4 regions of the Paenibacillus tianjinensis genome follow, and region 4 is predicted to be linked to each of the others. Evidence: predicted binding sites of a transcription regulator. Region 4 holds the regulator's gene; each other region holds the start of a gene.
What was found. Region 4 encodes Rex, which represses fermentation and respiration genes when NADH is low (regulators of the CRP and FNR family bind a similar motif). Its sites were predicted from a motif close to TTGTGAAATATTTCACAA; they were not measured.

Region 1 (7,742 bases), 1.5 Mb from region 4:
TGTATCTTTCAATTATACCAGTGTCTATAAGGAGAATAAAATGCAAAGCACTATGTACCTTTAATAAAATATAAAAAAGACCGTTCCGCAGCATATTAACGGATCGGTCTTAAACCGGAAGGCATGATATGAGCTAATTAATCACGCCTACAGCCTTCAGCCAGGCATCAGCAATAAGGGCATGGCCTGCCGGTGAAGGGTGAACACCATCGCCTGCCCAGAAAGCAGGCTCTGCCTTCATCGAAGCGGCCGCGAACAAGCCGTCAAGCGGTACTAGCAGCGCACCGTATTCACGCGCTAATTCACGCACAACATGGATTTTCGGATCAAGATCCCGGCGCCATGTCTTGCGGTCATCCGGCACCGGCAGCACGAACGGCTCAACTAGCACCAGCTTGGCCTCCGAGGATTTCTTAGTACGATCAATCAGGTCCCGGTAAGCGGCTTCAAACTGAGCAGCAGTCGTTTCCTGACCGGAGTCCATATAGCGCCAGGTATCGTTGACCCCGATATAAATCGAGACCCAGGTTGGATTCAGACGCAGGCAATCCCTATCCCATCGTTCCTGCAAATCGACAACGCGGTTGCCGTTGATTCCCCGGTTAAAAAACGCTAGCTTCTTCTCCGGATACTGTAGCCCGAGGCGTGCAGCTACCATCAGGGCGTAACCGACACCCAGTGATGAAGCATCTTCATAATTCCGCCCGCAGTCAGTGATGCTGTCACCGATGAAAACAATAACATCATTATCCTTGAGTCCCATCTACATAATCCTCCCATAAAACTGCTTAATAGTATAAACATGCCTATTATATCAAACGGAAATCAATATAACATCTCCTATTATCGTTAGGGCACCAGTAAAATAATCACCTAACAGAACCGATTCAAACTAGCTTCTGCAGCAAGAAGCACCTGTTTAAAGGCCTCACTTCTGTCCTGCCGTCCTCTTCGAAAATAAAGGCTGCGCAGGAAGCTTTTACTGTTAACCTGAGCGATGCGCTGGCTGCGGCCCGGCGGCCAATCCTTACAATCGCCAAGGCTGCCGATCCAACCGGAGATGCTGTTCCAGGGCAGGCGTCCCTGTACGATCATCGTATCCACAACCGTAGCCATCCGCTCATCCTCTTCCTCTACGAACAGGAACATCCGATTTTGCAGCATGTCTTTGATAGCCTCCAGCACTTCCAGCTGGACCTCCTCACCGCTCTCAGGGCACTGAACCAGTTCATCCAGTGCATCCGCACCATGCGCTGCAGCGTGAGCCCATCCGCCGTCCTCCACATATCCGCGCAGGTCTTTCTCCTCACGGTAATAGCGGAGCAATGCATCCTTCAAAGCGCGGTATTCCTCCGCAGAGAGAAACGGCTGTTTGATATGCAACTGCATAATCAGCGCTACCGGAAGGACAGAGAATGTCCGCGTAAATACGCTGTCATCCTCCGTACTGCCGATTTCATAGAACAGATGCTGCTCATCAAGCAAGACATTCAGGAAGCTGCGCAGCTCCTCTGCGGTAAACAGCCGCTTCTTTAGTATCCACTGATAAAATGTAGGATAGATCAGCTCATCCCGCAGCTCAGGCTGCGGATCTCCGATATATTCCAGCATGAGGTGGATAAAATCCGTATATGCTTCACCATCACGTAGCTGGTATTCTTCGGCCTCAATTCTTTGCAGATCAACGATTAGCCTCGATCTTGAATCACTCATCACTTTCACTCCTTTACCCTACAGATCAACCCAGTCTAAATCCATTTCCAGAAATTAACTATGTAAAATTGCACAAAAACCCCTTCAAACTCCCGAACCTCATGCAGGCATGAGTATTTCGGGAGCTTTGAAAGGGCTATATTCAAGGAGACTTAGTAGGCTAGACTGAACAAACCATTAACATGGGTCAGATAACGGATGTTGCTCGCTTCCTTCATCATTGTTGCAGGCAGGCCTTTGAGCGGAGTCGAGTTTCCGCCGATAATCGCCACACCGTCTTTACGGCCCAAGCTGGCCAGTGTACCCGAATTCACCGGGCTGAAGGTTTCCAGCGATTTGTTGTTCAGGCTGGCATAGAGATTATAGCCGATCAGCTCGCCCATCTGCCAGGCGATTTGCGCGGTTGGCGGGTAAGGGCGGCCATCCGGCGCGAAGTATACAGCGCTGTCTCCGGCAACGAACACATCTTTGTGGGAAGTGGATTGCAGGAAGTCATTAACGGTTGCACGTCCGCGGTTCACCTCAAGACCTGATTCGCCGACCAGCGGATTGCCTTGCACGCCGCCTGTCCAGACGAAGGTATTCGCAACAATCTTCTGACCATCCTTCAGATCAATCGTGTTGCCTTCGACATTGGTAACGGCCAGACCCGTCAGGAACTGCACTCCGCGGGCTTCAAGGCTTGAAGTAGCACGCTGGATCAAATGATCCGGCAATACCGGCAGAATTTTCGGGCCGGCCTCAACTAACAGAAGCTTGATTTCCTTCGGATCTATCCCGTAACGTCTGGTAAGCTTAGGCAGTACATCGGCAATTTCACCTACTAGCTCAACGCCTGTCAAGCCGCCTCCGCCGATCAGAATTGTTGCATCCGCCGGATTTTTAGTTGCGGCATAATCACGGATCCGGGCTTCAATATGGGCATGAATGTTTTTGGCATCTTCAGCTGATTTCAGCACCATGCTGAATTTCTCCAGACCCGGAATTCCGAAATATGCCGTCGTGCTGCCCAGACCTACCACAAGTGCATCATAGGAAAGGACTGTACCGTCAGACAAAGCAATTTGCTTGTTGTCAACGGAAAATGATTTCACTTTAGCAATTTTGAGGTCAATATCTTTACCTGCAAACAGCTTTGTAAGCGGCATGGCAACAGCCTTCTCAGAGATGCTGCCTGCAGCCAGACGGTGAAGCTCCGTAATAATCTGATGCGTCGGGTACTGGTTAACCACTGTAACCTTCGCTTCAGCTTTACTCATATATTTGCGCACAGTTAAAGCACTCAATAAGCCGCCGTACCCTGCTCCTAGAATTACGATATGTTTTGACATCATATATCCTCCGTCCTTACTTGTGTGTTATGAAATTAGGATTCTATTTCTGCGTGCTGCGTTCGCCGCTGACTTGAAGATAAGCATTCAGGAAACGGAGCATCTTTTGGACCTGAGGGTCTTTAACCATTTTCATCATTCCAAAAAGACTGATCGTTTCAGTGCTTTCGTTGGCACGGTCTTTTGCTTCAATTACTGTAGCAGCCATGTTTTTCACAGAACCAACCACCGGCTCGGCAATTTCCTTGATAGCCCCAACCGTATCATTTTTAAGCACCTCATCTGAGGCAACCGCCTGTACGAAGTCAAACGATTTGGTTAGTACTCCGACCAGCTGTGTTAACTTAGGCAGTTCTTCCACCAGCAGTGTGAGCGATTCCTGAACCTCAGGTTTGAGCAGCTGATCCAGTAAATCCTCTTTGGTGTAAGCCGGTTTACCTGCTGTTTGTTCTTCTGTAGGCAGGGTTTGAGTGATAGTTTCTGACATATTAGCCTCTCCTCCGTATTCACTTAATACTGCATAATTAAAATCCACAAACTCAATGTGCCTATTATACCACCCATAATGTTAATTATGTCACAAAGTTTTTGCCTGTATATCCTTGTTTTGTGATAAAAATCACTTCTTTAATGTCATTTTTGCGAAATATCTTCTTTTTTCAAAATAATTTTTACGGACACGTATTAAATCATTGACGATCGCTTAATGCCATGCTATCTTTAGCGAGTAACTAATTGTAAGTTCATTAATAAAAACTAGCTATTTATATTTATTAACCAATACATAAATTAACGGAGGCATTACTTATGAGTACTTTTTCAGATTTGGTCCAAGCCCGGAGATCTGCTATGAATTTTGTGGAGGGAGTTACGATTTCTAAGGCAGAGCTGGAGGAAATGTTCTCACTCGCCCGCCTTGCCCCTTCAAGCAACAATCTGCAGCATGCGCATTACAAGGTAATTACTGATCCGGTTGTTAAAGAACAGCTGCACAAGGATGCCTATAACCAGTACAAGGTTCACACTGCTTCAGCTGTAATTATTGTTTACGGGGACAAAAATGCTTACCTGCAGGCGCCTGAAATTTACAGCGGCCTTAAGCTGCTGGGGGCGATGAGCCAGGAAGAATACGACAGCACCATCCAGTCGATCAATGATGCTTATAGCGGAAATGACCAGTTCCAGCGCGATGAAGCGATCCGGAACGCGTCCCTGTCGGCTATGCAGTTCATGCTGATTGCTAAAGATAAGGGCTGGGATACATGCCCGATGATCGGTTTTGACCCTGCTGCGGTCAATGCTACGCTGAATGTGCCGGATAATTTCGTGCCTGTTCTGATGATTACCATCGGCAAGGATAACAAACGCAAGATCAGACCCCGCGGCTACCGCAAGCCGGTCAATGAATTTGTTGATTTCATCTGATCCAAACCATCTATATTCTATGCAAAAGAGCCTTCCGGCATTACGCCGGAAGGCTCTTTTGTGTTCTTAGCTGGTTAATCGAGAGGAAATCGCTCCTACACTTTGCGGAAACGCCACAGGACGCTCTGGAAATCCCCATGCAGTGCAGGCAGCGGCAATCCGGCATACATCAGATGATCTCCGCCGAATACGCCTCCGCCCTCGACCCATTCATAATCCGCTTCGGGATCCAGCCCCTTCAGCCGCAGGTAATGCAGCGCATCATTCGGCTCCGCTAGAGTCCGTGCGTACATCACGACGGCTTCGGATTTGTCCTCCGCTGCGACCAGCCACGCCGTTTCATTGCCTTCAAACGGGCTAAGCAGCCGGTACTGCTCCCCGAACTGCACAAGATTGCGCAGCTCTTTATAGAGTGCCACCTGTGCCTGAACAGCCGTCTTTTCATCCTCCGTGAACTTCGTTAGATCGAGCTCATAGCCGAAATTGCCCGACATCGCGACATGTCCGCGCAGCTCCAGCGAAGTGCTGCGATGAACCTGATGGTTCGGCACCGCCGATACATGGCTCCCCATGGCGCTCAGCGGATAGACGATACTGGTTCCATATTGGATTTTGAGCCGGCTGATGGCATCGGTATTATCGCTAGTCCAGGTCTGCGGCATGTAATAAAGCATTCCCGGGTCAAACCGTCCGCCGCCGCCCGAGCAGCTCTCGAACAGCACATCCGGAAATTCAGCGGTGATCCGCTCAAGCACTCCATACAGGCCAAGCATATAGCGGTGCGCGGTCTCCCGCTGTCTCTCCTGCGGCAGCAGCGCCGAGCCGATCTCGGTCATATTACGGTTCATGTCCCACTTCACATAGGAAATCGGCGCGCTGCGCAGCACATCCGCCACCCGGTCGCCAATCGCCTGGCAGACATCCGCGCGGGAGAAATCCAGCACCAGCTGCATCCGCGCTTCCGTTCTGCGCCGGCCATCCACATGCAGGCACCAGTCCGGATGCTGGCGGTACAGCTCGCTGTCCGGCGAGATCATCTCCGGTTCGAACCAGAGGCCAAACTGCATGTCCAGCTCGTTAACCCGGCGGGCCAAATCCTCAAGGCCCTGCGGCAGCTTCTTCTTGTCCACAAACCAGTCACCTAGAGAACTGCGGTCATTGTCCCTGTGGCCGAACCAGCCGTCATCCAGCACAAACAGCTCCATACCCAGCTCGCTTCCCGCACGGGCAATATCTTCAATCTTGTCAGCGGTGAAGTCGAAATAAGTGGCCTCCCAGTTGTTGACAAGCACGGGACGCGTACGGTCACGGAAGCTGCCGCGGCTTAATCGGGTCCGGTACAGCCTATGATAGGTCCGCGACATCGCTCCCAGACCTTCCGGAGAGAAGACCAGCACGGCTTCCGGTGTCTGGAATGACTGGCCCTTCTCCAGCAGCCAGCTGAAATCAAAAGGATTAATCCCCACGGATAAGCGGGTCGTCCGGTATGGATCAACTTCAGCCTGGGCGGTAAAGCTGCCGCTGTATACGAGGCTGACGCCATAGACATCTCCATGCTCCTCATCTGCACCTTTCGATAGCAAGGCAATGAACGGGTTATGTGCATGGCTGCTTGCCCCGCGGCGGCTCTCGATGCCTTGCATACCGGAAGCAAGTGCTCTGCGCTCCACATAGCGCTCACGCGCCCATGAGCCGGAGAGATGAAGCAGCTCATAATCCGCGTCGCGGAAGTCTACGCTCATGCTTAGTCCGCGTAGCAGCTTCAGCTGTTGTCCGCCTTCATTCACAAATTTGACGGACCTCGTGATGGCATTCAATGCCTCGAACACGGTGTAGCTCAGAATAATCCGCAGTCCGGCGACCGGATCAAGCAGCTCTAGCTCCAGTGTCTCTGTTTCATTCTCCTGCTCGACATATGTAGCCGGCATACCTTCCAGCTTGGGCTTGCCCTGATAAATCCGGTGTGTATCATAGATTGCCTCAGAAGCTGTAGTCCCGTTCTCCGCCTGAATCTGATAAGCCGGATGCCGGAAGTCCCCTACCCCATAAGACGGGTATTCCTGGGCGATGGTGTCATAGGATATCGACATGTCTTCAGGATATGGACTAGGCGAAAAAGAGCAGCGCTCCGTCCGCTGAAGGATGGCAGACAAGCCTGTTGAACGGATTTTTCTGCCCCAATAGACATGCGCCGGCACCCCGGTGGGCAGCAGTTGAATGACATAGCTGGTGGACTTGCTCTGAAGATGAAAAATGCGCTCTTCGGCTAAATATTGAATTCCCATTTAAACCTCCTTAAGGGTTGTGAGCCTTGCTTCCTGACCTTCTCCGTGTATAGAACCGCAGCGGAAGAATAGACTAGATTTTGTTAGCATCTTTTTGTTAGTTTACGCTACTTTATTAATATTCAATCGCGTTCATTATAACTTGTAATCGCTTCAAAATCACCCTGCAAAAGCATTCATCTCGCGTATTGAAGAATCGCAATCGCTGCCCGCTCCCGCCGTTCGGCATCGCCGCTGTGCAGAGCTTCCTTCAGCACGGCCACGGCCAAATCAAGAGTGTCCTGATCAACGGTTGCCGGACTTCCGCCAAACCTGGTGTCAGCCCCCGCATCTCCGATCCATAGCTCCAGCCTTGCCGATGGAAGTGTCCCCTGATAACGGGAAATCAGCGCATCCTCCGCCAGCAGCTCCCCTGCAATGGAATTCAGTGAATGCCGGGACATGCTTTTCAGCCAGGTTACCCCCCGCCGGTGACACCGGCCATCCTCCTCGTTGTCATAGGTGTCTTCATAGAAATAGTCTCCCAGATCGCCCAGGTGCACCCATTCCCCGTCTGCAATCAGAACATAGTCCCCGTCCTGCATATCATGTACAAACAGCTCCAGGTGGTCCACTGCCGCTTCCAGTTCCTGTTCCCCACAAACTCCGCTCTGCAGCAGCTTCACCCGTATATCCTCACGATCGGCCTGCTGTAAATCTCCCGTACCGGGATAGCCGATGCACAAATAATTATCCTCAAGAAACTCCCGGGTCCGCTCCACACCAAGGGGTGTTGTCTTCATCTGAAACAGCTTCATAGTCTCTCACCTCTCCGGTTTATTATACAGGATAAGCTGGCAGTAGACCGCCGTGAATTATTTTCAAAAAACTAAGAATCAGCCAGAATAATAGCGCTTACATTAGCGTTTATTGTAAAATAGTCCTGTTTTACAACCATACGGCTTTTTACTCCCCGTGAGAAGCAGGGTATACTTTAGACATCAACTCA
Region 2 (7,742 bases), 450 kb from region 4:
CCGTCAGCCTTAATATCAGCCAGCTGCTGTTCCAGTTCAGCGAAAGTAGTAGGAGCTTTCCAGCCCTTGCTTGCATAATATTCTTTATTATAGAAGAATCCTTCACCCGAACCGCCAATCGGTAGTCCATAGATTTTGCCCTCATAAGTAAACGGATCCAGATTGGAGAATTTATCCTTGATACCGAGCTCTTCGAGGATCGGAGTAAGATCTAGCAGCTTGCCTTCTTTCGCGTAGATCTTGGAATCAGGGCTGCCGAACAGGTCGAAAATTTCCGGTGGATTACCGGCGGCCATTTCACCGCGCAGCTTTTCTTTGCGGTTCACATCCGAATCCACACCATCCAGCTTGAAGGTCAGACCCGGCACCTCTTCCTGCACTTTGCCGACGACATCTTCCAGAATCGCCAGGCGTTTTTGTTTATCTGCACCTACCTGAGTATGACGGATCGTCATTTCAAAAGGCTCCGTGTTCACCGGTTCTTCTGTAGCCGGGGCATTGGTTGCAGCAGTCCCGCTGTTAGTTGCAGCGGCTTCGCCATTGTTGCCTGCATTATTATTATTGCCGCAAGCCGTCAGTAGAGCTGAGGTGACAAACATTAGGGACAAGAGCATTGTTATACTTTTTCTCATTACGGGTGACCCTCCCTGGTTAATGATTTATGATTTCCCTTACAACTCTTATTATAGAAAACAGACTTTGTAATCGTAAGGTTAAGATTCATCTACAATAGGGATAAAAACCTCTAATGTAAGCGAATACAACAGTATTTAGTCACATATTAAGTTATATTTAGTGACATAATATTAAAAATCCAATAAAATCACAACTTCTTTTTGTCATAAAACCTATACACATTGGGGGATACCTCTACATATCCCCCTTAACCGGACAGCAAAAAACCGTTCCCGCAGTATGTTAGCTACTGTCAGGAACGGCTTCATTTAAATGCATTCATTACTTTACCAAAGCTGTCTCTTGACGTCCTTCTTCGATCAGCCGGTAAGCGCGCTGCACTTCCTCTTCTGTCGGTGAAGGTACCCCTTCAAGCTCATAGGGACGGCCAAGTTCTTGCCATTTATAGATCCCCATCTGATGATACGGCAGGATTTCAAACTTCTCAACACCGTTCAGGGTTCCGATGAACCGGCCAAGATTCAGCAGGTCTTCTTCCTTGTTATGAATGCCGGGAACATACACATGGCGGATCCACATTTTACGGTTATGATCAGAGAGCCAGCGGGCCAATTTCAAAGTTCGGTCATTCGATTTGCCGGTCAGCTTGATATGCGCTTCATCGTCGATATGCTTAAGATCCAATAATACAAGATCAGTAACATCTAGCAAATCACTGATTTTTGAACCGTCATTATAGCCGTTGGTGTCCAACGTTGTATGCAGATTCCAGCGTTTCTTTACTTCTGTGAACAGCTGCTTCACAAAATGCGCCTGCAGTGTAGGCTCACCGCCGGAAACCGTCAATCCGCCGCCGGAAGAGCGATAATAGTTAATATAAGGCTCAATTTCAGCCAGTACATCTTCGAGGCTCATTTCTTTGCCTTCATTAAGACCCCATGTATCCGGATTATGACAGTACTGACACTTCAATAGGCATCCCTGCATAAACAGGACAAATCGAATTCCGGGTCCGTCTACAGTACCAAAGGTTTCTAAGGAATGTATATGTCCATTAGCCATATGATGACTTCCTCTCAAAAAAAGCTTAAAATTTTAATGATTTTTTAGCAAGATTTTACCGCCCCTGAACCAAGGGCGGTATCACCTCATAGCTATTGCTAATATACAAAGACTATATTACTCAGTTCTTTATATTACATTGTACCGTGGAAGGTACGGTTAATTACATCCAATTGTTGTTCACGAGTCAGCTTGATGAAGTTAACAGCATAGCCGGATACACGAACAGTCAATTGCGGATAGTTCTCAGGGTGATCCATAGCATCGATCAGCTGTTCACGGTTAAATACGTTAACATTCAAGTGCTGAGCGTTGTTGTGGAAGTAACCGTCCATCATGAATACCAGGTTGGACTTACGGGATTCTTCGTCTTTTCCAAGCGCCTTAGGCACGATGGAGAAGGTATTGGAGATACCGTCTTGTGCATCAGAGTATGGCAGTTTGGCAACAGAATTCAAGGAAGCCAGTGCGCCTTTCTTGTCGCGTCCATGCATTGGGTTAGCACCTGGAGCGAACGGTTCACCTTTCTTACGTCCGTCAGGAGTAGTACCTGTTTTCTTTCCGTATACCACGTTTGAAGTGATAGTCAATACCGATTGAGTCGGTACAGCATTACGATAAGTTTTGTTTTTGCGGATCATTGTCATGAAGGTTTCAACCAGTTCAACCGCAATGCTGTCAACAGCATCGTCGTTGTTACCGTAGCAAGGGAATTCACCTTCAGTTACAAAGTCGATTGCAATGCCTTGTTCGTTGCGGATCGGTTTAACCTTCGCGTATTTGATTGCGCTCAGGGAGTCAGCTGCAACGGACAGACCGGCGATACCACAAGCCATCGTACGCAGGATGTCACGGTCATGCAGTGCCATCTCGATGCGTTCGTAAGAATATTTGTCATGCATATAGTGGATGATGTTCAGGGTGTTGACATAAGTCTTAGCCAGCCATTCCATCATAGGTTTGAAGCGTTTCATTACTTCGTCGTAATCCAGATACTCGGAAGTGATCGCCGGGAATTCAGGTCCAACTTGTGCGCCGGACTTCTCGTCTACACCGCCATTGATTGCATACAGCAAAGCTTTTGCCAGGTTGGCGCGGGCGCCGAAGAACTGCATTTGTTTACCGATGCGCATTGGGGATACGCAGCAGGCAATTGCGTAATCTTCGCCCCAGTATGGACGCATTACATCATCGTTCTCATATTGGATAGCGCTGGTTTCGATGGAAACCTTGGCACAATATTTTTTGAAGCCTTCAGGCAGTCTTTCGGACCATAATACAGTCAAGTTTGGTTCCGGAGCAGGACCCAGGTTATACAGGGTATGCAGGAAACGGAAACTGTTTTTGGTTACGCGTGTTGTTCCGTCTTCAGCCATACCGCCGATGGATTCAGTTACCCATGTAGGGTCGCCGGAGAACAACTCGTTATAGTCAGGCGTACGCAGGAATTTCACGATACGCAGTTTCATTACGAAATGGTCAACAATTTCTTGTGCTTGCTCTTCAGTAAGAGTGCCTTCTTCGAAATCGCGCTGTGCATAAATATCGAGGAAAGAAGATACGCGTCCAAGGGACATTGCCGCACCGTTTTGCTCTTTAACTGCTGCCAAATAACCGAAGTATACCCATTGAGTAGCTTCCTTGAAGGTGTTGGCCGGTTTGGAAATATCAAGACCGTGTGCTGCAGCCATTTCTTTCAGTTCGCCCAGAGCGCGGATTTGCTCCGACAGTTCTTCACGCAAACGGATTACATCTTCACTCATGAAATCAACTTCAAGTTCACTTAGCTGTTGTTTCTTATCTTTGATCAGGAATTCGATACCGTACAAAGCAACGCGACGGTAGTCGCCGATGATGCGTCCACGGCCGTAAGCATCAGGAAGACCTGTGATAACGCCCGATTTACGTACAGCTCTCATTTCTGGTGTATATGCATCAAATACGCCTTGGTTATGCGTTTTGCGGATGTTCGTAAACATTTCGACAATGTTATTCGGAAGTTCGAAGCCATAAGCCTTAGTGGCGTCGATCATCATTTTGATACCGCCGAATGGTTGGATGGAACGTCTGAAAGGAGCATCAGTCTGCACGCCTACAATTTGTTCCTTATCTTTGTCGATGTAGCCTGGTTTATGGGAAGTAATAGTGGAGACAGTATCCAGGGAAATGTCCCATACGCCGCCTTTGTCTCTTTCTTCCTTACTCAGCTGGGAGATGATCTTCCACAGTTCAGTGGTGTTGCTTGTAGGACCTACGAGGAAATCTTCATTTCCTTCGTAAGGCTTGATGTTTGTTGCGATAAAGTTGTTAACGTCAACTTTCTTGGACCATTTACCTTTTGCAAAACTTCTCCAACCGGACTTTACTTCTTGTACATCTTTTTCAATCACCGACATGCTAAATCCCTCCATATATATTTATAATATTTGTAGAGATCGCGGGCTTGAAGGTTAATCCCGTGTCTCGTGATCCCAATGATATGGTTGTTATAAAATTCACAATCGCGACTTCATATCCGGGAACGTTGTTTATATAAACATTTTAGTTTATTTTCTCAAAAAGGACTGTGACAAATATCACCTTTCCGGTGATATTTGTCACTACCATCTAGTCCCATATTAACCTTTAAACTTCTTTTTTGCTAAGCAAGCGCCAATTATACGTCGAATCTTCCGTAGAATGCGTTGCGGTATACATCAGCCAGCTCAGTTACCAGCGGCAGTTTAGGGTTGGCAGTAGTACATTGGTCTTCAAATGCACGGTCAGCCAGGTAATCTACACGCGATTCGAAATCCTTAGCATCGAAGCCAAGCGCCGAGAACGACTCTTCGATACCGAGTTTTTTGTTCAGATCGCGGATTGCATTGATCAGGCTAGTTACGCCTTCTTCAGTAGTGCGGGCCGGCAATCCCAGAATGCGGGCGATTTCGGCATAACGCTCGTCAGCTACGAAGTGCGAATATTTAGGGAACGAAGCGAACTTCGTAGGTTTTTTGGCATTGTAACGGATAACGTGCGGCATCAGGATGGCATTGGTACGACCATGCGCTGTGTGGTATTGACCGCCCCATTTGTGCGCCAAGCTGTGGTTGATGCCCAGGAACGCGTTAGCAAAAGCCATACCAGCGAGTGTCGATGCGTTATGCATTTTTTCACGAGCCAGCTTGTCGCCAGTCAGCGCTGATTTTTCCAGGTACTGGAATACCAATTGAATTGCTTTGATTGCCAGACCATCGGAATAGTCACTAGCCATTACAGATACATAAGCTTCAATTGCATGTGTCAATACGTCCATACCGGTATCAGCAACAGCAGTTCTAGGCAAGCTGTATACAAACTCTGGATCAACGATCGCAACATCTGGAGTCAGCTCATAATCAGCCAATGGGTATTTAGTATTGTTGCCAGTTGTTTTGTCAGTAATAACTGCGAACGGAGTTACTTCCGAACCTGTACCCGATGTTGTTGGGATTGCAACGAATTTCGCTTTGTTGCCCAGCTCAGGGAATTTGTAGACACGTTTGCGGATATCCATGAATTTCTGTTTCAATCCGTCAAAGTCAGCATCCGGGTGTTCATAGAACAACCACATTCCTTTTGCAGCATCCATTGGGGAACCGCCGCCGAGTGCGATGATGCAGTCCGGTTGGAATCTGTTCATCATAGCAGTACCTTTTTCAACTGTAGTAGTCGATGGATCCGGTTCAACTTCCGAGAACACTTCAATTGCTACAGGTGTTTGGCGTTGACGCAGATAGTGCTCTACTCTTTCTACATAACCCAGTTTAACCATCATAGGGTCCGTGATGATTGCTACACGGCTGATGTTAGGCATTTTAGTCAGGTACTGAGTGGATCCTTTTTCGAAGTAAATTTTGTCAGGTACTTTAAACCATTGCATATTCACGGTACGACGGTTCACCCTTTTCACGTTGATCAGATTGATTGCAGTAACGTTCTGCGATACCGAGTTGCGACCATAAGATCCGCAGCCCAGGGTAAGCGAAGGGATATTCGTATTGTAAATGTCGCCGATGGCGCCATGTGTCGAAGGCGAGTTCACAAGAATACGTCCTGTTTGCAGGCGGTTCGAGAACTTCATGATAACTTCTTCATTGTTGGAGTGGATAGCCGAGCTGTGGCCCATGCCGCCAAATTCAACGATTTCTGCAGCGCGTTCGATACCTTGGTCTGCATTTTTAACTTTGTAGCAAGCCAGAACCGGGCTGAGCTTTTCAGCGGACAGCGGATATTTAGTGCCTACGCCTTCGATTTCAGCTACCAGAATCTTCGTGCCGGCTGGAACCTGAATACCGCACATTTCAGCGATTTTCACTGCCGATTGACCTACGATTGCCGGGTTAACTGCGCATTTTTCTACGTTCATTGCGCCGTTGGTCAGCTTAGCAGCTTCATCTTTGTTAACGAAGTAGCAGCCATTCGCGATCATTTTCTTCTTCACTTGGTCAAAAATTGCTTCTTCAATAATAACGGCTTGCTCGGAAGCACAGATCATACCATTATCAAAGGTTTTGGAAAGGATGATGTCTGTTACTGCTTGATCGATGTTAGCACTCTTCTCGATGAAGGCAGGTACGTTACCAGGACCTACGCCGAGTGCCGGTTTGCCGCAGCTGTAAGCTGCTTTAACCATTGCCGATCCGCCGGTTGCCAGGATCAGTGCAACGTCAGGATTGTTCATCAGTGCGTTTGTTTTGTCCATAGTAGGAAGTTCAATCCATTGGATGAAGTTCTCAGGTGCACCAGCTTTAACGCCTGCATCATGAAGAATTTTGGCTGCTGCCGCGCTACACTCTTGCGCAGATGGATGGAAACCGAATATAATAGGATTACGTGTCTTAGCGGCGATCAATGCTTTAAACATCGTGGTGGATGTTGGGTTGGTTACCGGTGTGATCCCCATTACAATTCCGACTGGTTCAGCAATCTTCTGGAAGTTGTCATAAGTGTTATCTTCAATAACGCCTACTGTCTTGTCGTACTTAATTCCGTGCCAGATATATTCAGTTGAGAAGATATTCTTCGTAATTTTGTCTTCGTATACTCCGCGTCCTGTTTCTTCGACGGCCAATTTCGCCAGGTACATATGTTTGTCGAGACCTGCCAACGCCATTGCATGAACGATTGTGTTAACCTGCTCTTGATCTAGCTCCATGAACGCATCCAGGGCTTTCTTTGCTTTATCCACCAAAGTCTGAATATACTCTTCAGCGGTGGTTTGTTTCACTTGGGCGGCGACTTCGTTTTTAACTGCCATCTCCCTCGTCCTCCTGTCAATTTTTAGGTTGTTTTTCTCTACACATTTATCTTATCACATCCTCCTCGTCTTGTATAGTGAATTCTTTCACAAAGTATAAAGTTTTTTTGATTTGTTTTCAAAGCGCTTTCATTCAATCATAATCAGGTTCTAGTTCCATTTTTTATAAAAATATTTTGGTAATATTTATATTACGGTTTCATGTTGACTTTTGAAACCCAGGTTCTCCAGGTTCACGAGAATTTGAAATTGCTGCTTTTTGTCTGATTTTGACAAACAAAAAAACAAGACGGCTGTTCTCCCGATTCAGAAGAATGGCCCGTCTTGTTTTCATTTCTGGCGTTACCAGCGTATTCTATTCTACTTTAATAGTATCGAAGAATTTCTCCTGCACCGTTTTGGCGGCAGCATCCAGCTGCGCTTTGGAGTCTGTGCCTTTTTTGGAGAACAGCTCCTGGATCACATTGGACATAGTTGCATAATAATCCTGAGTGTTGTACTGTGCTTCAGGCTTACCATCCAGCAGAGCCATAATGTCAGGGTTGTATTGGTACACAATGTCGGAATACTTGTCGTATACGGCTTTTGTTTTCTTGCCGAAATCAGAATCAGCAGCATAATAGTCCAGAAGCGGCGGGATAAAATACTTGCCGTCCGCCTTGCGCTGCTGCAGAATCGCATCTAGCGCACCCAGGCCTTTATCAGAGAAATAATCAAATGTAATATAGCGGAAGGCCATTTCCTGCTCATCTTTAGAAGCGTTCGG
Region 3 (7,742 bases), 130 kb from region 4:
TGACATGGTTACTTTCGATTTTCAAAAGACAGCCGGAGGCTTAATATATCTGACCATATCAGATATTTACGGAGAGCCGCATATCAACAATAAATGGTATACGCTGATTATTAAGGACGGTATGGTGATCCGGCAGGCAAGCGTGGGGTACTGGATCCGGTTCGGAGATAATGTGAACATGTATGGAAACAAACTGATTCTGACGGATGGCAAGACTCTGCGGATAATCGAAGATGGGACAGGCAAAGTAGCAGAGACGATGGATTTAACCAAGCTTGGCGGTGTAGACGATAAGTATCTGATTGAAGGAATGGATGAGGATTTCCTGCTGATTCGTCCTAATCAAAAAGGCCTGCTTACCCTGATCGACCGCAAGACTGGCGCCAAAACATTGTTGTACAAAGCATTACTGGATGCAGACCAGCAACTTTATGCTGAAACGAATGATATTCCTTTCTATGGGGATCAGCTTGAATTTGTTGAACGCAAAGGCAATCTGCTGTTGTTCAAGAACCAGGCAGTCCGCGACGGCCGGATCTACGAATATGATCTTTCCAAGACTCAGCCTTAGGCTGAGTTTTTTACAGGCATGGTAGAGATAGAACCTTTATAGAAAGGTGGTATTCCAATTGGATTATTTATATCATTACTATGAGAAGGCAATCGGACCTTTTCGAAATCTGTCAGATCTGCCGGCGGATGAGGCCGCAGAGGTTCTTGACTCGATTAAACACAATAAGGATGTTATGGCGGGGCGCAGAGCTGCAGGATATATGAAAAGAAGATACGAGCTGGAGCAGCTGGCCAGAGCGATGTTCATTGCCAAAGGAGGGCAGCCGGTCAGAAAAGTCCCGCATTATATGGTAGTCGGCGAATGTGAATGGCTGAATAGCTGGTATGAGGAAGGCGCAGCAGTGAAAATCCATATCTCCAGTTTTAACACCGATACTTTATCCTTCTCGTATGGAGATTTATTTCCGACCTTCAGCCCGAAGGTAGACGACGGCAAGGAGTATCGCGGAAATATTTATACATATAAAGAAATGGTACAGCTTATACATAAATATGGTCTGCCTCAGGTCTGGAACAAAGAAGGTACAAAGGGTCCGGAAAGGTATATTGAAGTGCAGGTCTGGGACGATGAACCTCTGCAAATAAGTAGAATTAAAGGAGAGAAGTAATGACAAACACCCGTAAAAAGAGTCATCCCGTTATATTCTCGCTTATGCTTGGTATCCTGCTGACGTTATTGATTTCCATAGCTTCGGCAGCCGCAAGCATTATGGAATTAAGTGACAACGGGATATTGGTTGCCCAGGCCGGAGCCTTTCTAGTCATGGCTGTGATCGTTACCGTATACATGACCAGAGGCAGCAGGAGCTTAGCACAGTTCGGGTTCAAGCCGCTGGAGGGAGCCTCTTCCAAAGATGCACTCTACTATCTCCCCCTGCTGATCATTGCCTTGGTTCAGCCGTTTATAGGCGGTATAAACGTGAAGCTGACCACAGCTGAGGTATTGTTCTACCTGGTGTTCACTCTGCTGGTTGGTTTTACGGAGGAATCGGTATTCAGAGGTATTATCAGAGACAAGCTAAAGTTCAAAGGCTCCGTATTCTACATCGTGTTTTCGTCGATCTTCTTTGGAATCTTACATATGTCTAATGCTTTAAACGGAAACGACCTTGCACATGTTCTGATGCAGGTTATCAATGCGTTGCTGCTCGGCTGTATTCTCGCCCTGCTGATTGAAACAACGGGCAATATTATTCCGCTGATTGCTTTTCATTTTGTGTATGATGCCTTAGCGTTTATGACAAAGGAGAATTCGGACAAAGAACTCCTGGCCGTTATTATATTAAACCTCTTATATCTGGTGTATGGCATTTACCTGGTTTACAATTTGCGGAGACGTAAGAAGCTGAATACAGCTCCGGGGAATAGGATTCATGCAACATAAAATTTTAGCTGACATAACCGTGTTAAAGCTGAAAATAAAAGTGGAGCACCATTTGCGGCTTAATATTTTTTTACATTGTAAATTGCACGTAAAACCACAAAAAAAGGAGCAATTCTTAGGCTATGGCGGCCATATCTCCGGGAATAGGCTTTTCCAGGAAATACGACAAAATATGAAAAATTATGAATGTTTAAAATCCAGCGGTTATGCGCTAAGATAGTGTCATCACCAACAAGTAGCTGCAACACATGTTTTTTAGAAGCTTACTTGCAGGTGATTAATTGAAGGAAGGAGAGATTCCCAAAGAAACCATGAACAAGGAACAAGCTTTTCAGGCAAGACACATCTTGCAGTCGAAGGAGCGTGATTCCGTTGAAGCAGGTTAGCGAAGCGTACAACTGCGGTTGACACAGTAGGGAAAACGTCCGTGAAAACGTTTTTCGTGTAATCGTGTACGCGGGGAACTCATCCCATATGCAGGACATGGAGCAATACTCCGATTACGGAGCGAACGGGAAATACCGAATATGAATTAACAATTACCATGTCAGGGATATGGATTGTTGCTGGAGGAAATGATTGAATTGAATATTGGATTGGACACATAAGTCCCCGTTACCTAGGTTTATAAGGTAGACGGGGATTTATGCATTTTCCGGCTGAATTTTATAGGTGAGGGTCTATCTCAGAGGGATCCTTCACTGAGCAGCGGAGCGATCCATTCGCGGAACACATCTACAGGAGGTTTCTTCTGCTTGCCCTGGTGATCTTGTGTTAGAACAACAACTGTCTCAAGCGCAGGAAGTACATAAACAAATTGCCCACCATACCCTCTGGCGTAATAATAGTGCAATTCAGATCCTGTTGTACCGCCTGCTGCAATAGCATAGCTGCCTGTCCACCAATGCCAGCCGTAGCCGCCGCGCCGGGGAGCTTCCGCCTGTATGGCGGTTTGCGTGGAGCGGGTGATCAGCTCTGAAGGAATCAGCTGCCGCTCCGCCCAATTCCCTTGCTGCAAGTAGAGCTGCCCAAACATCAGCAGATCGGATGGCCGCAGGCGAAGCCCGAATCCTCCGGTATGAATCCCTTGCGGATCCTGCTCCCACTCATACTGCTCAATTCCAAGCGGCCCGAACAGGTGCAACTCAGCAAACCGGGCAGTGGGTATCTCTGTTCCTTGTACCAGAATAGCCGACAGCAGCTGTGAGACACCGGAGTTGTATTCCATATGCTCCCCTGGATTATGCGACAGCTTCTGCTGCAGCACGAAATTCGTCCAGTTCTCTGACCGGGTCATCCGGGGAAAAGAGTTCTGTCCGCCAAATTCAGTCCAGTTGAACCCTGCGGACATCGTTAACAATTGCTCCAGGGTGATTGCTGCCTTACGCTTATCTGTGTCCAGCTGAAGTTGGGGATAGAAATGCGACAGGGGAGTAGAAGGCTGTGGAAGCAAGCCCTGCCCGATAGCGATGCAGATCAGCGCGGATAGAATGCTTTTGGTACAGGAGTTGATTTTGGCAATCTGGGTAACAGTGTGAGGCTCTCTATATTGTTCATATATAAGCCGGCCTTCCCGGCTGATCAGACAGCTGCGTAAATTCTGCGGCGCAAGTGCTGCGGACAGTTGAGATATATTCATTGCGGAATTCCTTTCTTATGCCGTTGGATTGCTGTCTTTTTCGTTTCATTGTACATATCTGATAAAGAGTGTACCAGTCCGCATGGGAAAAAGCGAAATAACAAGGTGAAATACCCCTATCATGATCTGAGTTTGGGGCTGATTAAGGAATATTCAATGATTGTTCCTAAGGCTGAACTGGAAAAGTGGACTAGAAAGAGATGGATTTGGGATAGAACCTTATGTCTCATATGTGACTTAATCAGGCGTCAGTCCGGACGGATAAATGGTATATTTTATCTCTGCATGGATATTATTTACACTGTGGAGAGGAGATCAGAGCTTATGAAAAATGGCAGCTGGGAAGCAATTTATGTGGAGCAGGGAAAAACGCAAATTGATGTATTGGATACAGTAGTAGAGGCTGCGCAGCGATTTACAGACAACGGCTGTACATCTATACTGGATTTGGGCTGCGGCACAGGCCGGCATACGCTTTTTTTGGCTGATCAGGGCTTTCATATACATGCAAGTGATCTCTCCCCTACGGGTGTGCAGCTAACCAGACAGCTTGTGGATCAATGTGGAGCCTATGATGTGGAATACAGTGTGCAGAATATGTACGCGATGACATTGGAGGATCAGAGGTTTGACGGCGTGTTATGTATATGGGTTCAAGGGCACGGAGTCAGGGAAGACATCCGGCAAGGAATCCACGAGATACATCGTGTACTCAAGAAAGGCGGAACGGTAGTAACGGATTTTGTGACGACTGAAGATCCCACTTACGGGATTGGTGAGGAGATCGACAAGAATACATTTGTCGGGGGAAGACCCGGCGAGGAAGATATTCCGCATTATTACACTACGCGTGAAGAACTGGAGACCCTGTTTGCTGAGTTCAGCGAAGTTGAATTAGCGGACAAAGTGTATGAGTTCACAGATATGCACGGTAATGAACATAAAATTGTTGCTATTCTGGTAACAGCAAAGAAATAGTGAATAAAAACGCTGGCATTCAGTCAGTGTCTTTATTTTTTCTGATACGCTGTCAGAAGCCGCTTTTTTTTGCGCTTTCATGTAGTGACACAAATTTGTGAAAAACATCACGTGATATTTTTCAAATTTTAATATATAATATGGTTATTAAAAAGAAATAGGGGGATTTAAAAATGAAATTCGTTAAAGTTTTGCTGGTTGCTGGTGTTTCTGCTGCATTGTTGTCGGGTTGCGGTTCGAATGGTAACAATGAAGGAAATGAAGCGGCTGCTACAGCTACAACTGCTCCTACAGCTGCTGCACAGACAGATGCAGTATCTACAGCATCCATTGTTAAAGAACAAGATCCATTCCTTAAAGCAGTAAGCGCAGAAGGTAACTGGATCGTAGCGATCCTTAATGACCTGACAGTAGATCAGGATGTTGTTGTAGCCGGGGAATTCCATGATAAAGGCGCTGCCGAAAATGCAATTTACCGCAAGCTTGCCCTGTATGCTCAGGATGCTGATCACAAAGTTACAGCCAGCTACACTCTTACTGCACCTAAAGTGACTGTTCAAAGTGAAAACTTCAGAGTGCAAGGCGGAACGATCAAAGGTGACGTTTACGTAGAAGCTAACGGCTTCAACCTGTATAAAGATGCTACAATCGACGGTAACCTGTACTTTGCAAATGCAGATGTACAAGCATCCGCTGTTATGGAAGGTAAAGTGACTGGAGCAACTGAAGTTAAATAATTACTTCACACTCCGCAAGGTAGAATAAATAGAGCCTGCATACTTAATCCCTATACTAGGAGGTTGAGTTAGCAGGCTTTTTTCTTGTCTCTGCAGAAATATATGGAAAGGTTATCCATCAGAGTCCAAGATAAGGAGGAACTAGGGTGCGAATATGGATGTTTCTGCTCTCCTGTATGCTGTTATTTGGAATTCTGGGCTGCAGTGAACCTAAAGTGAGAGAGGTGGATAAGATACGGCTGGAGTGTGTGGATTTATGTACCAGTGATCAGCAATCTACCGTACCCTTTACAGAGAAAACGTATACTGGAGCAGATGAAATTAGAACCTTCGTTAGTGCCATCGATAAGTCGGTCAAAATGAGCGGGGTATTGGATTACGGGACTTATTTTCTGATGTATGTGTCCTATGAAGATGACAGCCAGAAGACTTATGTCTTGAATATTTCTGATTCCGGTCAAAAGGGGATTAGAGGCCTGCTGGTCGATACTGAAGATAGCGGGCAAGGTTATGAGATCCCGGCAGCGATTCATGAGGAACTGAGAGAGCTGATTTACCGGAAATAATACTGAGAAAGGATAATAGATGTGACAATTGTAGTGAGACGAGCCACAGTTGACGATGCCGAAGACCTGGCCAGGCTAAACTTTGAGTTTAACGGCGGGGAGCCACGGCCATGTCAGGATATAATAGCGAGCTTAAGGAGCAATCAGGAATTGGTCGCTGTAGCTCTAATGCTGGATGAAGTTGTAGCATTTGGGTGCGCACAGAGCTACAGGTCTTTCTGTTATCCCGGTGCATACGGGGAGATTACTGAAATGTATGTATCAGAAGTTGGCCGAAGGAAAGGCGCTGCGACAGCGCTGATTGCTTTTTTAGAACAGGAGCTAAGCTATCAAGGTGTCACCAGTGTTAAGATTCTAACCGGCAAAACTAACAATCCGGCGCTGAAGACATACCAAGCAAGTGGCTATATTACAAGTGCTGAAACGGTGTTGCTAAAAGAGGTAAAGAGAGCATGAATAAACTTTATTTTGCCATTACTCGTTCAAGAACTTGGCGACACCATTAACAGCGGCCCCCGGCTGTTTCCGATCAGCCCGACGTATTATGCATTGTATTTCGACGATCCCTGCGGTAATCAATATGAGCTGGTGCACCGGCTGAATTAATATCATTCTTGTACAGCGATCTCCTTGCCGGGGGTCGTTTTTGGTTTGCGCTCAGAGATATAGGATCCGCTTAAGGTGAGCAGGGTGCCAATCAGGATGGCCCAAGTGAGCTTTTCATGCAGAAATAGCGCAGCGGCCGCTACAGTAATGACCGGTACAAGATAGATATACACGCTTGTTCTGACCGCTCCCAAAATACCGACAGCACGGTTCCAAGTCACGAAGCATAACGCTGAAGCTCCCAGACCCAAGTACAGAAGATTCATAAGATTGGCAGACTCGCTTAATCTGTTCAGACTGAACTGGAAATCCATCAGCGGCAGAGCGGGCAGCATCCCGAGCAGGCCATAAAAAAACACTCTACGGGTCGCGCCGATGGTGTTATGCTGCAGTGCACTGATTTTGCGCATCAATACAGAATATATAGCCCAGACCACAGGAGCGAGTAAGGCCAGCAGGTCTCCGAGCGGATTCAGCTCCACGCGGAAGCTTCCGTTCAGTAAGATGCAGACAATGCCGCTCAGCGCAATCAGAAAGCCAGTGATGAATGAGGGGGTTAAACGTTCTTCCTGTAAGCAGAAGTGGACGAGCGCCGCGGTTAGAAACGGAGTGACCGATACAATGACACCGACGTTTGACGCGAGCGTATAGACAAGGGCAATATTCTCGATCAGGAAATATAAGGTGACGCCGCAAAGTCCGGCTGCGATAAACAAAACTTCCTCTTTGAAGGAACACGTCCGGATCCGGCGTGGATGGAGAAGGAACAAGACCAGATAGCCCAGAATAAACCGGAAGAATAAGATTTCAAGCGGAGAAAAGTCAGTCAGCAACAGTTTGGTCGAGATAAAGGTGGTTCCCCAGATCATAATTGTTAGGAAGGCAAGCATATGTCCGGTGGCCGCAGTGTGTTCGTTTTTCATGATGAAGCGACCTCCGATGTTTTCTCTTCCGCCTGTTGTGTAAATATCCGCAGATACTGCTTGGGCGTTAAGCCGATCAATTTTTTGAAGAAATTCGTAAAATGGCTCTGGTCGCTGAACCCGGTCTGCAGGGCGACTTCCATCGGCAAAACCCCTTGCTTCAGCAGCCGTTTGGCGTGGTTAATACGAATCGTCTCCAGATAACGGTACGGGGAGATGCCTTTTTGCTTAGTAAACAACCGCAGCAGGTGATATTTGCTCAGACCTGTCAATTCTGTCTGCTGATTTAGTGTAATATTTTCAGTATAATGACCCTCTATGTATTGGCAGATCATT
Region 4 (7,742 bases):
AGCGGAGTGATTTGTCTCAACGGGGCGGCCGCCCGTCTTGTGCAGCCCGGAGATACTGTCATTATTATTTCCTACGCCATGTTGTCATCCGAGGAGCTGGCCGGACATAAGCCGACTGTAGTGTTTGTGGATGCCGGCAACAAGCCGGTGAAGCTGGTAGATCATGAAGTGCACGCAACCATCGCTTAACCAGCTGTTTTTGAGCCATGTAATCAATGGCAGGGATGAAGTCCCCGTACTTTGCGAAAAATGAAGGCAGGCAAGCTTAGGCTGATTTCATTTTCAGTAAAGGGGGATGTCCCGATGTTTCAACATTTATTTGCTGAGATGAACAAGATGCTCCAGGAGATTGTCACGGACTATCCTTCTGCGGAAGGCGCGCACCGGAATGATCTGTTATGCAAGTACAATATGCTTCACAGGCTTAGCGATGAAGTGATGGACGAATGGCTGGCCTTTGCCGAGAAATTAAGCCAATTCCGGGAGCAGTCCGATTTTCCGGTTCAGCCGGAGGAAGTGGTGCCGCACGAAGCTCCCGAGCTTGCCATGGACTCTTTTGTCCGGGGACAGGGGTATTATAAGCTGCTGATGTACGGCAAATGTATTGAGCAGTTCAAGGAAGTGATTCAGCAGCATCCGGACAGTCTGGCAGCTCGCCTGTATCTGGCCATGGCCTACTTGCAGGAGGGTGACGGAGAGACGGCCTGGGGCCATCTGAACCATATGCTGGCGCTGATCCGCGAGAGCAAGCTGAAAGCAATGATCTATAATGCTCTAGGCTGCATCAGAGCCTCGCAGGAGCGCTTCAAGGAAGCAAGTGAATTGTTTAGTCTTTCTTTGCTGCATGATCCCGCTTTACCGGAGCCGAGTGTCAATCTGGAGGTTTGCCGCAAACGGGGCGGGAAGCTTCATTTTGGGAATCAGCTTGTTTCGCTGTTGTAATTATAGCCATTCATTTAGGCGATGCACCCACTTGAACAAGCGGCTTGCATCGCCTTTTTACGTAACTTCTGTTATGCTGATAAGGAGTCTCAAGTGAAAGGGAATAGAACTTATAATGAAATTTGCCGTGCTTGATTTTGAAACTACGGGAACCCAATCCGTGGGTGAGATCATCCAGGTTGGCCTTGCCATTATAGAAGAAGACCGGTCCATCTCCCGGGTGTATGGTTCCTATGTCAAGCCCGGAACGCCGATTCCACCTTTTATTACGGGCTTGACCGGCATAACCGATGAGGATGTAGCGAATGCCCCGGAGCTGGACGAAATGATGATGGAGCTTGTCCCGCTTTTGGATGATGTTGTGCTTGTTGGACATAATGTCGCTTTTGATTTTCATTTTTTACAGAGTGCTTTGGACCGCTGCGGCTATTTGCCGTTTCAGGGAAGAATTCTCGATACGATTGATTTTCTCAAAATTTGCTTTCCGTCACTGACGACCTACCAGCTTGGAGCGGTAAGCGCTCATTTCGGGCTTACTCATGAACGTCCGCATCAGGCGGACAGTGATGCGCTGGCAACAGCCCTGGTGCTGCTTCAATGTCTGGAAGAGCTATACAGCCTGCCTCTGCTGACTATCCAGCGGCTGACTGAGCTGTTTGCTGAAGAAGACAGTGATCTCGCCTGGTATTTTGACGGCCTTTTGCGGGAACGGGAAATGGAGACCTTTCAGCCGGAAGGCGAGCTGACCTTTCACCGTCAGCTGGCACTGGCTGTAGGGGACTGGACTGAGCTTGTCCCGCCGCGGGAAGAAGGTACCAGCAATCCTTTGGAGAATATATCCTTTGAAGACTATATGGCTGAAGTAACCAAACGCCTTAAAGATACCTTGCCGCAATATGAAAGCCGGGAAGCCCAAGAGATTATGATCGGCGAGGTGAAGACCGCTCTTCAGGAGGAGAAGCATCTGCTGATTGAGGCGGGCACCGGTACCGGTAAATCGCTGGGCTACCTTTTGCCGGCAATCTATCAGAGCGTGCGCACTGACCAGAAGGTAATGGTCAGCACCCATACCATCAATCTTCAGGATCAGCTGCGGGAGCGCGACATCCCCCTGCTCACGAGCGTAGTGCCGTTTCCGTTCAAAGCTGCGATCTTTAAGGGAAGAGGGCATTATTTATGCCTGCGCAAGTTTGAACACAGAATTAATAAAAAAGACTTTGTTAGTCCCAGAGAAGAAGCCCTCACCGCGGCACAAATGATTGTGTGGCTGACCCAGACCCAATCTGGTGATGACGAGGAGCTGAACTTGAACGGCCGGGGCGGCGACTTTTGGGAGACTGTGGCGAGTGATACTGACTCCTGTCTGGGCCGCGCCTGCCCATGGTTCCGCAAATGCTATTATCACCGGGCCAAGCATGAGGCCGGCATTGCTGATGTGGTCGTTACTAATCATTCCAAACTGTTCGCCGATGTGAAGGCCGGGCATCAGCTGCTTCCTGCTTACGAACATCTTGTGATTGATGAAGCTCATCATCTGGAGGATGTGGCCGGCAAGCATCTTGGCATGCAGATGAAGTATTTCACGGTAGCCCACACCCTGACGCGGCTGTATAAAGACAGCCGTAACGGACAGCTGCCGGCGCTGCGCCAGACTCTCCAATCCTCCGGCAGCGAAGAGGCTTCCGAGTGGAGCGGTGTGATCGACAGGATCTATCCCGATCTGCTGACGGTTAAGGAAACCTGGGATGCACTCAGCGACAAGCTGTTTGGCCTCCTGCCTGAACGAAGTGACGCAGCAGCGGGTGAGGCCGGGCAGCTGGTGACACGCCTTCATCCCGGTAAGAAGCCGAAGGACTGGGATGAGCTGGCTGCATTAGAAAATACGCTGAATTTAAGCCTTAGCGATATTATCCGCAGAGGCGACAAAATGCTCAGCGAGATGCGTGATACAGAAAGCCAGTCCTCATCGGACAGTCTGGTGACTGATATTGGCGGCTTGTTTAAGGATCTAGCCTCAATCCGTGAACAGATCCGTTTCTTCATGGGTTTAAATGACGAGAACATCGTTTATTGGATGGAGGGTAGCGGCAACTACCGCGGCAAATCGCTGCAGCTGTATGCCGTTCCGGTTGATGTCAGCACACAGCTTAAGGAGCTGTTCTTCGACAAGAAGAAGAGTATTGTGCTGACATCAGCGACACTTTCCGTGGATAAATCCTTCCAGTTCATGATCGATAATCTTGGACTTAGCGAGGCCGCCGAACAGGACCGTCTGATGACAGCACTGCTGCCTTCACCGTTCAAATACCGCGAACAGGCGCTGCTTGTTATTCCGCGTGATTTCCCCAGCGTCAAGGGCAGTGTGGGGGATGCCCGCTTTGTGGATAAGCTGGTGCATTCACTGGCGGAAACGGCGGTCGCAACCAAAGGCCGTATGCTTGTGCTGTTCACCTCTTATAAGATGCTGCGTCAGGTATATGACCCGCTTAAGGAAGCACTGGCATCTGAGGATATTACGGTCCTTGGCCAAGGGGTGGAGGGAGGCAGCCGCAGCAAGCTGATCCGGCGGTTCCAGGACAGCTCGGCTTCGGTGCTGCTCGGGACCAGCAGCTTCTGGGAAGGTGTTGATATACCCGGAGAGGCACTGACTTGCCTGGCGATCGTCAGACTTCCGTTTCAGCCGCCCAACCATCCGCTCGCAGAGGCGAAGTCCGAGCTGCTACAGGCTCAGAAGAAGAATCCTTTCATGAAGCTGTCTGTTCCGCAGGCGGTTATCCGCTTCAAGCAGGGGTTTGGCCGGCTGGTTCGGACGGCTCAGGATCGGGGAATTGTCATTGTATATGATACCAGGGTCATCGAAGCCTATTACGGGAAGTATTTCCTGTATTCTCTTCCCGGTCCCAAAATGGAGCATATGCTGACAGATCAGATGGTTCCGAGAATTGAAGAATGGCTTGAAGGCGGCAATGAGTCCAACATTCAGTGACCTCCTTCAGCAACCGGAAATTGCAATTATCTTGTACTGTTTTGTTCTGATAGTTTGACCATAAATGTTCTAAACTCCGCATGCGCGTTCCCGGTTATGCTGCTGGAACGCGCCTCGCGGATTCATAAGCTATGCATTAGTGTGATTTTTATTTTAGGAGGAGAAAACATGAAATCGGATAAAATATCGGAGGCTGTTGTCCGCAGGCTCCCTGTGTACCTGCGTTTTCTGAACGATCTCCAGAAACGTGAAATCGCCACAGTTTCCTCTCAGGAGCTAGGGCAGAAGCTGGATCTCAACCCGGCTCAGATCCGTAAGGATCTGGCCTATTTCGGTGATTTTGGCAGAAAGGGCATTGGATATGATGTATCCTACCTGATCGAGAAAATCCGCCACATCCTCAAGCTTGACCAGCAGATCAACGTGGCTCTGGTCGGTGCCGGTAACCTCGGTCACGCCTTGTCCAACTATAACGCCTATTTGAAGGATACGATGAAAATTACGGCTGTCTTTGATTCTTATGCGCCTAAAGTGGGACAGAAGATCAACTCCCTGACTGTTCAGCCGATGGAAGAGCTGGGCCAGACGATTCGTGATCAGGGGATCCGGATTGGGATCATCACCGTTCCGGACAACGAAGCTCAGAATGTAGCTGATATTCTGGTGGAATCAGGGATCGAAGCGATCCTGAATTTTGCACCGGTAATTTTAAAAACCCCGCCAACAATTCGCATTCATGCAGCCGATTTTACAACCGACCTCCAGAGTCTGGCCTATTATTTGCATGATGGAAAGGAAGAACATTCGGATGAGCAGGAATAAGACAGTAATCGAAAATGGACGCTTCCTCGTACCTGGTTCGGTGCAACCCGTCCTGAGCGGTTATATGACCATAGAAAATGACCTGATCACATACATAGGGGAAGACAAGCCCGCCTTTGAAGAGGGTGTCCTGACCGTTGACGGCAGCCGCCTGCTGTTTATGCCGGGTCTGATTAATACTCATGGCCATGCAGCGATGTCGCTTCTGCGCGGCTATGGTGATGATATGGTGCTTCAGAGCTGGCTGCAGGAAAAAATGTGGCCGATGGAAGCGAAATTCACCGGAGACGATGTATACTGGGGGACTGCCTTGTCTGTTCTCGAGATGCTGAAGGGCGGCACAACGACCTTCCTGGATATGTACGATCATATGGACCGTGTTGCAGAGGTGACAGAGCAGTCCGGCATCCGTGCGGTGCTCATGCGCGGTGCGATCGGTCTATGCCCGGAGGATGTGCAGAACCAGAAGCTTGCCGAAGCCGTAGAGTTCGCCCGGAACTGGCACGGCAAGGCAGACGGCCGGATTACGGCAATGCTCTCGCCTCACGCTCCGTACACTTGTCCGCCCGAATTTTTCATGAAATTTGTGCAGGCAGCCCATGATCTGGATTTGCCGATGCACACGCATATGTCCGAAACGCGCCATGAGGTAGAGCAAAATGTGGCCGATTACGGCCTGCGCCCGGTGGCTCATCTGGAGAAGCTCGGTATGTTCACCAGACCGTCCCTGATTGCCCATGGTGTACATTTGAATGATGAAGAAATTGAGATTCTGGCCCGTTATAAGGTTGGCGTATCCCATAATCCGGGCAGTAACCTGAAGCTCGCGAGCGGAGTTGCCCGTGTACCTGAATTGCTGAGAGCCGGAGTGAAGGTCTCGCTCGGAACTGACGGAGCAGCCAGTAATAACAACCTGGATATGTTCGAGGAAATGCGGCTTGCAGCGCTGATCCATAAGGGTGTAAGCGGAGATCCGACTGCAGTACCGGCTCCGGAAGCACTGCTGATGGCGACAGAATACGGCGCTGCCTCGATCTATCTGAACAATGTCGGGCGCCTTGCCGCAGGTATGAAGGCTGATTTTATTGCTATTGATATTGACCAGCCTCATTTGCTGCCGCATTCTGATCTGCTCTCCCACGCCGTATATTCGGCAAGTGCCAAGGATGTTGAGCATGTCTGGATTAACGGCCGGCAGGTTGTAAAGCACGGCCGGTGTCTGACGCTGGATGAGGAAGAAATCCGCCGTAAGGCGCAGGAAACCTTTGAAAGCCTGCTCAAACGGTAATTTCAGGTTGTTATTTTAAGGAAAGGGAGCTGCACTTTGAGGAAAAGGAAAAAATGGCTTCCGCTGGGGATTGGCGTGGTGCTGCTCCTTTTGTTCGGACTCGGGCAGTTCTATGCCTATATCATGAAGGACCAGTGGAATGAGCGGAACGCAGCCAAGGAAGTTGCTAAGTCCCGTGCCGGACTGACGGAGATCACTAAAGCGCAGAAATCGGTGTGGGATGAAAATTCAGTCTACTGGGTGCTTACAGGGAAAAACAGTGCCGGGACGAAGCTTATGGTCTGGGTCCGTTTTACAGTTGACGGTAAACCTGCTGGCGGCGCCAACGATATCTATGCGGAAGAGCTGTCAAAAGGGACATCGGAGCAGCAAATCCGCGCTATTATAGCCGCTCAGCTACCGGGTGCAGCAATTAAGAGGCTTCTTCCGGGTGTGTTTAACGGTGAATACGCATGGCAGGTTTTTTACAAACTGGACAACAGGTATTATTACCAGTTCTACCGGTTCGCGGATGGTACGGCGATCGGTGAGGGCTATAGTCTTCCAAACAAATGAGATAGTGTAGGAGAAGCAGGCGGCGGGTGGACAGGTAACTGTTTACCTGCCGTTTTCTTTTTTTGATGAAGCGTATTGATGATGCATGATATAGACAATGATGTATATGATTGATATATACGATGATGAGGAACAGCACAGACTGCCGGAACTTCGCCGTTTATGTGACTAGTAAAATTAATATCTTGCTAGAATAATATTTTCGCAAATTTGCAAACAATCCGGCAAAAAGACCTGAATGAACTAATCATTCAGGTCTTTTTTGTCGATATAGGGGCAAAGAGCAATAAAACACCCAGAAATTAGTATCGAAAATTTTAAATATATTCACAATTTTATTCGGAATCGTATATACACATATGATATACTACTATTTGTATTAAGACATGCCAAAGAGCATGTCAGAATCGGAAACCTGTTTGACACGCTATCTATTGCATTCATATAGTTATAGCCCCACATCTGAGAGGAGGACGTTTCTTGAAATTACGTCTTGTGCCTGTGCTTTTAACGTCTTTGTTGTCTGCTGCGCTGCTCTTTGGAGGCTGGTATTCCTATCGCCAGTTCGCTGTGCAGGAGCCGCTCCAAAAGATTGTATCATCCTACGAAGGAGTCAACGATTCACATATTACTATTAACCGTAAAGAGGTCACTTTGAAACTGGATCTTGCACCCGGCACGAAATTGCGTGAGCTGGTGCAGTATGTGAACACGGAGGGCAGTTCCGCCATTGACGGACGCACCCTGAAGCTTGATGTAAATCAGCACTCCAGCGCCCTGCTTGACGAATATTGGGACAAGGCGATGTTCTCTGTCGCTGAAGCGATGGAGAGCCGTAAATATACACTTATCCCTGCCAAGCTGGATGGACTTATCGCGGAATATTCGCAATATAAAGATGTGACTGCAACGACAGAAATTGATGACAGTAACGTATATGTAAGCCTTACAAACGGTAAAGAGAGCAAATTTATCATTTTACCCCGGGTTCCAGGAGCGATAGGAGTGTGGAACAATGCCTAAGTATTGGAAAGAGGTTCTGACCGGATTTGTTCCGGTGCTGCTGATTTTTATGGCGTTTGTCGGTATCAATATTTTTCCGGTGATTATTGCCGCAGGCATGATTGGTGCACTGCTGCTGATTGCCCA

Region 1: the regulator Rex is predicted to act here: its motif matches at 3,610-3,627, upstream of JRJ22_RS10485 (helical membrane plugin domain-containing protein).
Region 2: the regulator Rex is predicted to act here: its motif matches at 4,182-4,199, upstream of pflB (formate C-acetyltransferase).
Region 3: the regulator Rex is predicted to act here: its motif matches at 4,670-4,687, upstream of JRJ22_RS17345 (polymer-forming cytoskeletal protein).

What each region holds. Positions count from the first base shown of each region.
Region 1 covers NZ_CP070969.1:2,392,898-2,400,639, reverse strand. Annotated here, with positions in the region: gene JRJ22_RS10500 (SGNH/GDSL hydrolase family protein) at 134-763, opposite strand; gene JRJ22_RS10495 (DUF2785 domain-containing protein) at 874-1,713, opposite strand; gene JRJ22_RS10490 (NAD(P)/FAD-dependent oxidoreductase) at 1,866-3,044, opposite strand; gene JRJ22_RS10485 (helical membrane plugin domain-containing protein) at 3,088-3,531, opposite strand; gene JRJ22_RS10480 (nitroreductase family protein) at 3,852-4,469, shown strand; gene JRJ22_RS10475 (alpha-galactosidase) at 4,565-6,754, opposite strand; gene JRJ22_RS10470 (hypothetical protein) at 6,931-7,551, opposite strand.
Region 2 covers NZ_CP070969.1:4,393,460-4,401,201, forward strand. Annotated here, with positions in the region: gene JRJ22_RS20565 (extracellular solute-binding protein) at 1-632, opposite strand, end outside; gene pflA (pyruvate formate-lyase-activating protein) at 958-1,698, opposite strand; gene pflB (formate C-acetyltransferase) at 1,833-4,094, opposite strand; gene adhE (bifunctional acetaldehyde-CoA/alcohol dehydrogenase) at 4,355-6,976, opposite strand; gene JRJ22_RS20585 (ABC transporter substrate-binding protein) at 7,332-7,742, opposite strand, start outside.
Region 3 covers NZ_CP070969.1:3,811,218-3,818,959, reverse strand. Annotated here, with positions in the region: gene JRJ22_RS17370 (copper amine oxidase N-terminal domain-containing protein) at 1-571, shown strand, start outside; gene JRJ22_RS17365 (hypothetical protein) at 630-1,181, shown strand; gene JRJ22_RS17360 (CPBP family intramembrane glutamic endopeptidase) at 1,181-1,957, shown strand; gene JRJ22_RS17355 (serine hydrolase domain-containing protein) at 2,643-3,596, opposite strand; gene JRJ22_RS17350 (class I SAM-dependent methyltransferase) at 3,921-4,574, shown strand; gene JRJ22_RS17345 (polymer-forming cytoskeletal protein) at 4,748-5,311, shown strand; gene JRJ22_RS17340 (YhfM domain-containing protein) at 5,458-5,877, shown strand; gene JRJ22_RS17335 (GNAT family N-acetyltransferase) at 5,899-6,333, shown strand; gene JRJ22_RS17330 (VOC family protein) at 6,346-6,483, shown strand; gene JRJ22_RS17325 (DMT family transporter) at 6,486-7,406, opposite strand; gene JRJ22_RS17320 (AraC family ligand binding domain-containing protein) at 7,403-7,742, opposite strand, start outside.
Region 4 covers NZ_CP070969.1:3,940,841-3,948,582, reverse strand. Annotated here, with positions in the region: gene panD (aspartate 1-decarboxylase) at 1-189, shown strand, start outside; gene JRJ22_RS17945 (tetratricopeptide repeat protein) at 304-942, shown strand; gene dinG (ATP-dependent DNA helicase DinG) at 1,058-3,928, shown strand; gene JRJ22_RS17935 (redox-sensing transcriptional repressor Rex) at 4,097-4,750, shown strand; gene JRJ22_RS17930 (amidohydrolase) at 4,737-6,038, shown strand; gene JRJ22_RS17925 (cell wall elongation regulator TseB-like domain-containing protein) at 6,075-6,593, shown strand; gene JRJ22_RS17920 (hypothetical protein) at 7,074-7,616, shown strand; gene JRJ22_RS17915 (AAA family ATPase) at 7,609-7,742, shown strand, end outside.